3 regions of the Streptomyces synnematoformans genome follow, and region 3 is predicted to be linked to each of the others. Evidence: riboswitches for the same ligand, from Rfam matches in the RefSeq annotation. Region 3 holds a riboswitch; each other region holds the start of a gene.
The links. A riboswitch is a leader RNA that binds a small molecule or an ion and turns the genes downstream of it on or off. The one in region 3 is predicted to bind cyclic di-AMP.
Positions count from the first base shown of each region.

Region 1: another riboswitch for cyclic di-AMP. It lies ahead of ABD317_RS29645 (transglycosylase family protein); the one in region 3 lies ahead of ABD317_RS19430 (LysM peptidoglycan-binding domain-containing protein).
Region 2: another riboswitch for cyclic di-AMP. It lies ahead of ABD317_RS22865 (aggregation-promoting factor C-terminal-like domain-containing protein); the one in region 3 lies ahead of ABD317_RS19430 (LysM peptidoglycan-binding domain-containing protein).

Region 1 is NZ_BAAAPF010000296.1:298-4,107, reverse strand. Features, by position in the region: gene ABD317_RS29660 (5-(carboxyamino)imidazole ribonucleotide synthase) at 1-155, shown strand, start outside; gene purE (5-(carboxyamino)imidazole ribonucleotide mutase) at 163-690, shown strand; gene ABD317_RS29650 (dipeptidase) at 842-2,050, shown strand; cyclic di-AMP (ydaO/yuaA leader) riboswitch at 2,288-2,480, shown strand; gene ABD317_RS29645 (transglycosylase family protein) at 2,484-3,710, shown strand; partial or broken gene ABD317_RS29640 (UDP binding domain-containing protein) at 3,809-3,810, opposite strand, start outside.
Region 2 is NZ_BAAAPF010000171.1:10,590-14,399, forward strand. Features, by position in the region: gene ABD317_RS22850 (helix-turn-helix domain-containing protein) at 155-1,015, shown strand; gene ABD317_RS22855 (DUF397 domain-containing protein) at 1,016-1,264, shown strand; gene ABD317_RS22860 (hypothetical protein) at 1,523-2,179, shown strand; cyclic di-AMP (ydaO/yuaA leader) riboswitch at 2,283-2,456, shown strand; gene ABD317_RS22865 (aggregation-promoting factor C-terminal-like domain-containing protein) at 2,463-3,359, shown strand; gene ABD317_RS22870 (FadR/GntR family transcriptional regulator) at 3,442-3,810, opposite strand, start outside.
Region 3 is NZ_BAAAPF010000129.1:13,023-16,832, reverse strand. Features, by position in the region: gene ABD317_RS19435 (transglycosylase family protein) at 203-1,270, shown strand; cyclic di-AMP (ydaO/yuaA leader) riboswitch at 1,478-1,642, shown strand; gene ABD317_RS19430 (LysM peptidoglycan-binding domain-containing protein) at 1,719-2,324, shown strand; gene eno (phosphopyruvate hydratase) at 2,543-3,810, shown strand, end outside.

The sequences.
Region 1 (3,810 bases), on a different contig from region 3:
CCCGGGACCCCGGGCTGAAGATCCACATGTACGGCAAGGACGTGAAGCCCGGCCGCAAGGTCGGCCACGTCAACACCTACGGCGACGACCTGGCCGATGTGCGCGAACGCGCCCGCCACGCCGCCGACTACCTGCGGGGGACGATCACGGAATGAGCATCGCATGAGCGCGGGAGGCCCGGAGAGCGGCCCGCTGGTCGGCATCGTCATGGGCTCCGACTCCGACTGGCCGGTGATGGAGGCCGCGGCGCAGGCCCTCGCCGAGTTCGGGATCCCGTACGAGGTCGACGTCGTCTCCGCGCACCGGATGCCGCGCGAGATGCTCGCCTACGGCGAGCAGGCCGCCGGCCGCGGCCTGCGCACCCTCATCGCCGGCGCCGGCGGCGCCGCCCACCTCCCGGGCATGCTGGCCGCCGTCACCCCGCTGCCGGTGATCGGCGTCCCGGTCCCGCTGAAGCACCTCGACGGCATGGACTCCCTGCTGTCCATCGTCCAGATGCCCGCGGGCGTCCCGGTCGCCACGGTCTCCGTCGCCGGCGCCCGCAACGCGGGCCTGCTGGCGGCCCGCATCCTGGGCGCCCACGACGGGGAGCTGCGCGACCGGATGGCGGCGTTCCAGCAGGAGCTGAACGACCTCGCGACCGAGAAGGGCCGCCGGCTGCGCACGAAGGCGGCGGACCAGGAGCCGTAACCGCCGCCGACCGCGGGCGGGCCGCACCCGGCTCCCCCAGGCGTCGGGCAGGATCCCCCACCCGGACGACGCACCCGGAGCCCCGGAGGCCGCGGTGTCCGGATAGCGTGAGCGCGTCACAGCCGCACCGCCGCGAGTGGGAGAGACGACCATGGCCGACCTGCTGGACCGGGCCCGCGCGCTCCTCGCCGAGCACCCGGTCGCCGACGGGCACAACGACCTCCCCTGGGCGCTGCGCGAGCAGGTGGCGTACGACATCGACCGCCGCGACATCGCCGTCGACCAGAGCGCGCGGCTGCACACCGACATCCCGCGGCTACGCGCCGGCGGGGTGGGGGCGCAGTTCTGGTCCGTGTACGTGAGCACGGAGCTGGCCGGGGACGCCGCCGTCAGCGCCTGTCTGGAGCAGATCGACGTGGTGCGGCAGCTCGTCGACCGCTACCCCGGGGACCTGCGCCTGGCCACCACCGCCGACGAGGTGGCGGCGGCCCGGGCCGCCGGGCGGATCGCCTCGCTGATGGGGGCCGAGGGCGGGCACTCCATCGCGAACTCGCTCGCCACCCTGCGCGCCCTGCACCGGCTCGGCGTGCGCTACATGACGCTCACCCACAACGACAACACCGACTGGGCCGACTCCGCCACCGACGAGCCGCGGCACGGCGGGCTCACCGCCTTCGGCGAGGAGGTGGTGCGCGAGATGAACCGGGTCGGCATGCTCGTCGACCTCTCCCACGTGGCCCCGGCGACCATGCGTGACGCGCTGCGCGTCACCGAGGCGCCGGTGGTTTTTTCCCATTCATCCGCTCGTGCCGTATGTGACCACCCGCGCAACATTCCTGATGATGTGCTGGAAATGCTCCCTGCCAACGGCGGTGTGGCGATGGCCACGTTCGTGCCGAAGTTCGTCCTGCCGGCCGCCGTGGCGTGGACGGCGGAGGCGGACGCGTACCTGAACGCCCGCGGCCTGGACGCCCTCGACGCGTCCGACGAAGCGGTCCGCGTGCGCCGTGCGTTCGAGGAGGCGAACCCGCGGCCGCAGGCGACGGCGGCCACCGTGGCGGACCATCTGGACCATATGCGCGAAGTGGCGGGAATCGACCATATCGGTATCGGGGGCGACTTCGACGGCACCCCGTTCACCCCCGCCGACCTCGCCGACGTGGCCGGTTATCCGCACCTCGTCGCCGAGCTGCTGAACCGCCGTTGGTCGGAAGAAGACCTGGCCAGGCTGTTGTGGCGGAACGCGCTGCGGGCGCTGCGCGACGCCGGGGAGGTGGCCCGCGACGTGGCCGCTCGGCGCGGCCCGTCGGTCGCGACGATCGAACAGCTCGACGGCCCGGGGAAGTTCGGAAGTGACTGAAGTGACATATGTCACTCACAGAATTCTCACGTGATGGGGCAATGTGTCCGACTCCTCGGGCTTTCGGCAAGTCTCCGCCGCGGAGGGGCAATTGACGCGTTGCTCGTGATGCGGAGATCGTCTGCATGATCCCGGTGTGACGCGGGGAACGGCCGTGGCGAGTGCGCGCGGCTTGTTCTGTTTTCGGCCGTGTGTTTACGGTGCTCGCCGTGCTCGCGCCACCGATGCGGGCACCTCGTCGCCGTAACGCCGAATCCTGTCGGCGGCGACGGGCAAGCACTTCAGCTTTCACGGCAGGAGCGGGGGACCCAGGTAAGTGCCGGACTGCGCGTATGCGCGGGACGGCTTGGGGTGAAGCCATGCTCCGCATGGCCGGGCATCTCCAGCTCGAACCCGACAGCTCACCTCGCAGGCGTCGGAGAGGAGCATGTCCATGTCCGCACGCGGACGTCACCGTCGCCTGGGCCGGATAGCCCGGGGCAGCAAGGCCCTCGTCATCACCGCCGGCAGCGCCGGCGTCGCCCTCCCCCTCATCGCCGGCGGCCACGCCCAGGCCGCCTCCGTCGACACCTGGGACCGCGTCGCCCAGTGCGAGAGCGGCGGCGACTGGAGCATCAACACCGGCAACGGCTTCTACGGCGGTCTGCAGTTCGTGCAGAGCACCTGGGAGGGCTACGGCGGCACGCAGTACGCGCCGCGCGCCGACCAGGCCACCAAGGAGCAGCAGATCGAGATCGCCGAGAAGGTGCTCGCGTCGCAGGGCCCCGGCGCCTGGCCGGTCTGCTCCGTCCAGGCCGGGCTCACCCAGGGCGGCCCCGCCCCCGACCTGGCCACCGGCGGTGGCGAGGAGGCGCAGCAGGAGAGCGAGCCCGAGGCGCAGGCCGGGTCGGAGCAGCCCGCCGGGCAGAAGGCCGCGCAGCAGGAGCAGGCCCCGCAGCAGGAGCAGGCGCCGGAGAAGAAGTACGAGAAGGCCGGCACCTACACCGTCGTCTCCGGCGACACCCTGTGGGACATCGCCCGCAAGCACGGCATCGCGGGCGGCTGGCAGTCGATCTACGAGGCCAACAAGGACGTCATCGGCGGCGACCCGGACCTGATCTTCCCCGGCCAGCAGTACGACTTCGACGGCGGCGAAGAGGTCACCCTGGAGGAGCCGGAGAACGCCCCGGCCCAGCCCTCCGCCGCGCAGGAGGAGCAGCCGGCCGAGGAGCCGCAGCAGGAGCAGCCCGCCGCGGACGCCCCCGCGGGCGGCTTCTCCGCGCCGGTCGACGCCGCCCCGTCGACCCCGTACCGGGCCGCCGGCGGCTCGTGGTCCAGCGGTTACCACACCGGTGTCGACTTCTCCGTCGGCACCGGCACCCCGGTCAAGGCCGTCACCTCCGGCACCGTCGTCAAGGCCGGCAACGGCGCCGACGGCGCCGCGTACGGCATCGCCGTCGTGATCAAGCACGACGACGGGCGCTACAGCCAGTACGCCCACCTGTCGTCCGCCTCGGTGAGCGTGGGCCAGACCGTGGGCGCCGGCGAGCAGATCGGCCTGGTCGGCTCCACCGGCAACTCCACCGGCCCGCACCTGCACTTCGAGGTGCGCACCAGCCCGGACTACGGCTCGGACATCGACCCGCTCGCGTACCTGCGCGGCAACGGCGTCTCCGTCTGAGGGTCCCCCGTAGGCGCGGCGCAGCCCCCCGTTTCCGGCGGAACGGGGGGTTTCGCCTGTCCGGGTACGGGGCGGGTGGCCGGCGGCGCCGCGCCGGGCT
Region 2 (3,810 bases), on a different contig from region 3:
GCAGCTGTGTGGACTGGCTCACGTCCCAAACTATGGTCCCGCCGCGACCACTTGGCAACCCCCACTCTGAATTTTTCAGAGTTGCCGTTGCACTGTGTCCGCCGAGCGCGGGGCGTGGCACACTGCTGGAGGCATTCCGACAGGGAGGTATGGCGTGAGCGAACCGCGGTCCGCGCCGACCGTGGGGCAGGTCGTCCTCGGCAAGCGGCTGCAGGAGCTGCGCGAGCGCGCCGGGCTGAAGCGCGAGGAGGCCGCGCGGATCCTGCGCGTCGCCCCGGCCACGGTCCGCCGGATGGAGACCGCCGAGGTCGCGCTGAAGGTTCCGTACGTGCAGCTGCTGCTGCAGACGTACGGCATCGACCAGGAGGAGGTCGACTCCTTCGTCGCGCTCACCGAGGAGGCCAACCAGCCCGGCTGGTGGCAGCGCTTCCACGACATCCTGCCCGACTGGTTCAGCATGTACGTGAGCCTGGAGGGCGCGGCGTCGCTCATCAGGTCGTACGAACCGCACTTCGTGCCCGGGCTGATGCAGACCGAGGACTACGCGCGGCACGTCCTCCGGGTCGGCTCCCTCGGCCGGGTGGGGCCCGCGGAGATCGAGCGGCACGTCGCGCTGCGGATGGAGCGCCAGGAGCTGCTGACCCGCGAGAAGGCGCCCCGGTTCTGGGTGATCGTGGACGAGACCGTGCTGCGCCGCCCGGTGGGCGACGGCCGGGTGATGCGCGATCAGGTCGACCGGCTCCTCGACGTCGCCTCGCTGCCGAACGTCACGCTCCAGATGGCGGAGTTCCGCACCGGGCACCACCCGGGCACGTACAGCCCCTTCGTCCTCTTCCGGTTCGCCCTTCCGGAGCTGCCGGACATGATCTACACCGAGTACCTCACCGGCGCCGTCTACCTCGACGGCCGGCACGAGGTGGCCTCACACCTCGCCGCGCTGGACCACATGGCGGCCCAGGCGGCGACGGCAAAACGCACGAAGGAGATCCTCCGGGACTTCCGCAAGGAGCTGTGAATGGAACGCATCTACAACGGTATGCCGGCCGCCGATCTCGGTGCCGAGGGCTGGCGCAAGCCGTGGAGCGGCGGCAACGGCGGCAACTGCGTCGAAACCATGCGGCTGCACGACGGCCGGATAGCGGTGCGGCACTCGGCCGACCCGCAGGGCCCCGCCCTGATCTACACGCCCGGCGAGATGGACGCGTTCATCGAGGGCGCCAAGGCCGGCGAAGCCGACTTCCTGCTCTCCCGGAGCCCGGAGTGATCCCGTACGACCCGGCAAACGGGGGTGTGGCCCGCAGGCGCTGACGGGGGCCACCGGCCGGGAACAGAGAGGGAGGGGACACCCGCGGGGTGTCCCCTCCCTCGGCGTTCGCGGGCGGGCCGCGCGGCTCCGCACCGGGGCGGCGCCGGTGGAATTCCAAAAATCATGAACTGTGGGTGCACGAACCGCTGCCTTCCGCGACGCAACGGCGTACGGTATGCCCCCGATAGCCCTCATCCGCCACTCGGGGAGGCCACGATGAGCGCATCACCACCCTCGTCCGCGGGCGCGGCCGCGGCCGGCGCCGACCCGGCGGTACGCGTCGGTGTGCTGCTTCCCAGGATGCCGGAGGAGCCCGGCGGCTGGCTGGCGGAGTGCGCGGCGTACGACGCCGCGGGCGCCGACGCGCTGTGGCTGGACGGCGGTCCCGACCCGGCGCACGACGTGCTGGCGCTCGCCGCCGCGCTGGCCGGCGCCACGAACCGGGCGAAGCTCGTCGTCGCCCTGCCCGACAGCGTCCCGCAGGCCGCGTGGCTGGCCCGGGCGCTGGCCACCGTCGTGCTGCTGAGCGAGCGCCGGCTCGCGCTCGACGCGGACTCGCGGCGGTGCGCGGAACTCGTCGCCGTGGCCCCCACGGTGCCCGCGTTCCGCCGGCTGGCGCCGGCCGGGCCGGGGTACGAGGAGCCGGGCGCCGGGCGCTGGACTCCGGTGGCGGCACCGGCCGGACCGGCGGCCTGGCGGGACGCGCTGGCCGGCGCCGCGGACCGCGGCGTGCACGGTCTCGTCGTACCGGCGGGGCCGCCGCTGCTGGCGGAACTGCGCCGCGGCGAAGGTGCCGAACGTCACACCCGCACCAGCCGCCCCACGCGTGCGCGCGCCGCCACGGAGCGTCAGACCACGCGTGGATCCTCGTGATCCTCTTGTGATCTGCCGTTCGATCTCCTAGTGTCCGAGTCGTTCGCAGACGCGAGCACCGCGCTCCGGTACGCCGAATCCTGCCCGTCGGAGCCCGGAACCGTCGTCCCCACAGCCGTTCGGGCAGGAGCGGGGGAACCACTTCTCCGTCGGCCGGAGCCACGGTGGCAACCGCACCGGGCTCCCCGACTCGGGGTGAAGCCGCACAGCACGACGCGGCCGGGCAACTCCAGCCCGAACCCGACAGCTCACTTCGCAGGCGTCGGAGAAAGAGCGAGCCACCATGGCCGGAACCGGCACCCGGCGCGCGCCCAAGACGCGCTCCTCCCGCCGCTACGCCGCCGCCGCGGGAGTGGGCATAGCCCTGCCCGCCATCGGCGGCGCCGCGGCGACCGCCGCGCACGCCTACACGGTCGAGAAGGGCGACACCCTCTCGGAAATCGCCGAGGACAACGGATTCGGGGCCGACTGGCAGCGGCTCTACGAGGCCAACAAGGCGGCCGTCGGCGACAACCCGCACCTGATCCTCCCGGGCCAGGAGCTGGACCTCGAAGGGAAGGCCGAGAGCAAGCCCGCCGAGGCCGACCAGACCGCCGCCAAGACCGAGAAGAAGCAGCAGCGCTACGTCGAGCACACCGTCGGCGCCGGCGAGACGCTGTCCAAGATCGCCGCGAAGTACGACGTGCCCGGCGGCTGGCAGCGCGTGTACGTCGACAACGAGAAGGCCATCGGCGGCAACCCGGCCGCGCTGAAGGTCGGCACCGAGCTGCGCATCGACACCCAGGGCGGCGGGGTCGACCGGTCGATCGACCCGAACGGCTCCTCGTCCGCCGGGAGTTCCGGCGGTTCCGGCGGCGCCACGGAGGCGTCCCAGGCGAGCGTGCCGACCACCACGTCCGGAATCCAGGCCGCGGCCCGGGAGATCGTGCCGGCGGACCAGTTCACCTGCTTCAGCAACATCGTGGAGCGGGAGAGCGGCTGGGACCACACCGCGACCAACCCCTCCTCCGGTGCGTACGGCCTGATGCAGGCGCTGCCGGGCGACAAGATGGCCTCGGCCGGCTCCGACTGGCGGACCAACCCGGTGACCCAGCTCGAATGGGGCCTGGACTACATGAACGAGCGCTACGGCAGCCCGTGCGGCGCCTGGGAGTTCTGGCAGGCCAACAACTGGTACTGACGCCCGGGGCCTGACCCGCGGGAGTCCGTCGCCGCCCCGTCGTGCGGATGCGTCCGCGCGGCGGGGCGCGGCTGTGCGCCGGCTACGCCCCGACCGCCGGCCCGTCCTGCGCCGGGCCCCGCGCCGGGACCGGGGCCGCGCTCAGCTCGGCCAGGTCGTGCGCCGCCTGCGCCAGCAGCCCGCGCATCGCCGCCTCGGCCGCGTCCGGGTCCCCGGCCCGGACCGCGTCCAGCACCGCGCGATGGCTCGGCACCGGATCCCCGGGGCGGTGCCCGGGGCCGTGCACGAGCTGGTCGCGGGCGGCCAGGCCCGTCGCGATGACCAGGTCCATGCGCGCCAGCAGCTCGTTGTGCGAGGCGGCCAGCAGGGCGCGGTGGAAGGCGAGGGCCGCCGCGACGCCCGCCGCGGAGGCCGCCGTCCCGTCCCGCGCCTCGGCCATGGCCGCGAGCGC
Region 3 (3,810 bases):
CCGACCGTACCGGTGGGCGTCCGGCGGCCGGCCGGGGGCGTGGCATCGGGGTACGACCCGGTGCACTTCGGGCGTTCTTCATCGTTCTCTGCCGTTCTCCGTGATCTGCGCGTGACTATCAGGCGATCAACTTGTGATCGGGGGTACTTCGGTATTAAGTTCGGCCACTGGCTCGAACACTCAGGGAACGAAAGGCACTCGCATGCGCTCGGGTAACGGACGCCACCGACGTCCCCGCCAGGCCCCCGCGTTCGTCGTCGCCGCCGGCGCGACCGGGGCGGGCATCGCCCTGCCGCTGCTGGGCGCGAGCGGCGCGAGTGCCGCCGACGCCGGTACGTGGGACCGGGTCGCCGAGTGCGAGAGCGGCGGGCTGTGGAGCGCCGACGAGGGCAACGGGTACTACGGCGGCCTGCAGTTGACCATGGCCATGTGGCAGGAGTACGGCGGCGAGGAGTTCGCCTCGCAGCCCGACTTCGCCAGCCGGGCGCAGCAGATCACCGTCGCCGAGCGGATCCTCGCCGGCATGGGCGCGGACAAGGCGTGGCCGGAGTGCGCGGACGACGCCGGGCTGGCGGCCGACCGCGACCGGCCGGAGGTCGACCCCGGCGCCGACCTGCCGCTGCCGCCCACGCTCGCCCCCGACCCCGGGGCCACCGACGGCGCGGACGGCTCCCAGGACGCGGACCAGGACGACGACGAGGACCGGCGTGCGGACCGCGACGCCGACGGCGGCGACGCCCGCGGCGGCGAGGAGCGCACCGGGAGCGGCGGCAAGCACCGCGGCGCCCAGGACCCCGGCGAGCGCGACGGGGCGGCCGGCGAGGACTCCGAGCGCGCCGACGGCTCCGGCCGGCACCGCGCCCCGGACGCCTCCGCGAGCCCCGCGCCCACCCCGTCCGACGACCTGCCCTCGCACGACGCCCCCGAGCCCCCGCGCGAGGCCGTCGAGACCCCGGGCGCCTCCGGGGCGCCCGACGCGACGGAGGTGCCCGACCCGGGCCGGGAGTGGATCGCCCAGATCCCGGGCGACTCGGACGGCGACGGTGACCGCGGGTCCGGCAAGTCCGGCGGGTCCGGTGAGTCCGGCGGCGATGCCGGGGCGGGCGACGGCAATTATACCGTCCGACCGGGTGACACCCTCTCGGATATCGCCACGGAGCATTCGCTGGAGGGCGGCTGGTCCGAGTTGTACGACGGCAACAGGAAGTCGCTCGGCACCGACCCCGACACCATCCAGCCTGGTCAGGAACTCGAATTGCGCGGTAACTGACCGGCGGCGGGTAAAGTACGCACGGATTAGTCATATTTGACGTAATCGGCTGACCGGGCTAGCTGACGGACGGAAAACCGGGCGCGGCACTTTCCAAGGTCTTTGAATCGCACACCCCTATGTGCTTACCGTCACATCGCTCGCCAACGCGAGCCCCGGTGATCGCCTCACGCCGAATCCTGTCGGCGTTCACCCGGGCCACCTGTGCATGAAGCACCGCTGACAGGAGCGGGGGACCCACGGTAAGCGCCGCTCCGGTCCAACGAGAAGGCGGACCGGACGGCTTGGGGTCAAGCCGCACGCTCGACGTACGGCCGGGCACTCACAGCCCGCACCCGACAGCTCACCTCGCAGGCGTCGGTGAGAAAAGAGCATCATGCTTCTTCCTGCCGGAACGGGTAAGCACCGCCGCCCCGCCGCACAGGCACGCCTTGGCACCCAGTCCCGAATGGCCGTACTCGTGGGCGCCACCGGAACCGCCATCGGGCTGCCGGTACTGGGCGCGCAGAACGCGTCCGCGGCCCCGATCGATACGTGGGAACGGGTGGCCGCCTGCGAGTCCGGAGGAAACTGGGCGACGAATACCGGGAACGGCTATTTCGGCGGCGTCCAGTTCTCCCAGTCGAGCTGGGAGGCCGCCGGCGGCCGCGGCTACGCCCCGCGCGCCGACCTGGCGACGAAGGAGCAGCAGATCGCCGTCGCCGAGCGGCTGCTGGCCATGCAGGGCCCGGGCGCGTGGCCCAACTGCGGCCCGCGGGCGGGCCTGGCCGCCGGCACCCCGACGACCGGGCAGATCGTCCCGCCCGCCCCGGAGGAAGCCCCGCAGGAGGCGCCGCAGGACACCGGGGCCCGCGGCGCCGGCGAGGAGACGCAGCCGGAGTCCCGCACCGTCTTCCGCGGCTTCTACTACGAGGTCCGCGAGGGCGACACGCTCGACGACATCGCCCGCCGCCACGGCGTGGACAGCTGGCAGCAGCTGTACGAGGAGAACAAGTCGGTCGTCGGCGCGGACCCGGACCTGATCCGCCCGGGCCAGAAGCTGAAGGTGAGCTAGCCCGCGGTCGTCCCGGCCCGTCCGGTGCGCGGGCCGGGACGACCGCGCCGTACGGCACCCGCCCCCGGCGGCGCCGGTCCGGGCACGTGACGTACCGCATACCGGCCACCGCATACCGTCTCGTACCGCGGAATGCGGCCGGGTGCGGACCGGGGCGGGCACCCGGGGCGGCTAGGCTCAGGGCGGAACCCGTAGCGAATCGCTCCGAAGGAGACACCGTGCCGTCGATCGACGTCGTCGTAGCCCGCGAGATTCTCGACTCCCGCGGCAACCCCACGGTCGAGGTCGAGGTCGGCCTCGACGACGGCAGCACCGGCCGTGCTGCCGTCCCGTCCGGCGCCTCCACCGGCGCCTTCGAGGCCGTGGAGCTGAGGGACGGTGACAAAGGCCGCTACGGCGGGAAGGGCGTGGAGAAGGCCGTGCTCGCCGTCATCGAGCAGATCGGCCCCGAGCTGGTCGGCTACGACGCCACCGAGCAGCGGCTCATCGACCAGGCGATGTTCGACCTCGACGCCACCCCCGACAAGTCGTCCCTCGGCGCCAACGCCATCCTCGGGGTCTCGCTCGCCGTCGCGCACGCCGCCTCCGAGGCCTCCGACCTGCCGCTCTTCCGCTACCTCGGCGGCCCCAACGCGCACGTGCTGCCCGTGCCGATGATGAACATCCTCAACGGCGGCAGCCACGCCGACTCCAACGTCGACATCCAGGAGTTCATGATCGCGCCCATCGGCGCCGAGTCGTTCTCCGAGGCCGTGCGCTGCGGCGCGGAGGTCTACCAGCAGCTCAAGGCCGTCCTCAAGGAGCGCGGCCTGTCCACCGGCCTCGGCGACGAGGGCGGCTTCGCGCCGAACCTCGACTCCAACCGGGCCGCGCTGGACCTGATCATCGAGGCGATCCAGAAGGCCGGCTACACCGCGGGCCAGGACGTCGCCCTCGCGCTCGACGTCGCCGCCTCGGAGTTCTACAAGGACGGCGTGTACGTCTTCGAGGGCAAGGAGCGCTCCGCCGCCGAGATGACCGAGTACTACGAGCAGCTCGTCTCGGACTACCCGCTGGTCTCCCTGGAGGACCCGCTGTTCGAGGACGACTGGGCCGGCTGGACCGTGCTGACCGAGCGGCTCGGCGGCAAGGTCCAGATCGTCGGCGACGACCTCTTCGTCACCAACCCCGAGCGGCTGCAGCGCGGCATCGACGAGAACGCGGCGAACGCGCTGCTGGTCAAGGTCAACCAGATCGGCTCGCTCACCGAGACCCTCGACGCCGTCGAGCTGGCCCAGCGCAACGGCTTCAAGTGCATGATGTCCCACCGCTCCGGCGAGACCGAGGACGTCACCATCGCCGACCTGGTCGTCGCCGTGAACTGCGGCCAGATCAAGTCCGGCGCCCCCGCCCGCTCCGAGCGGGTGGCGAAGTACAACCAGCTGCTGCGCATCGAGGAGATCCTCGACGACGCCGCCGAGTACGCCGGCCGCAGCGCCTTCCCGCG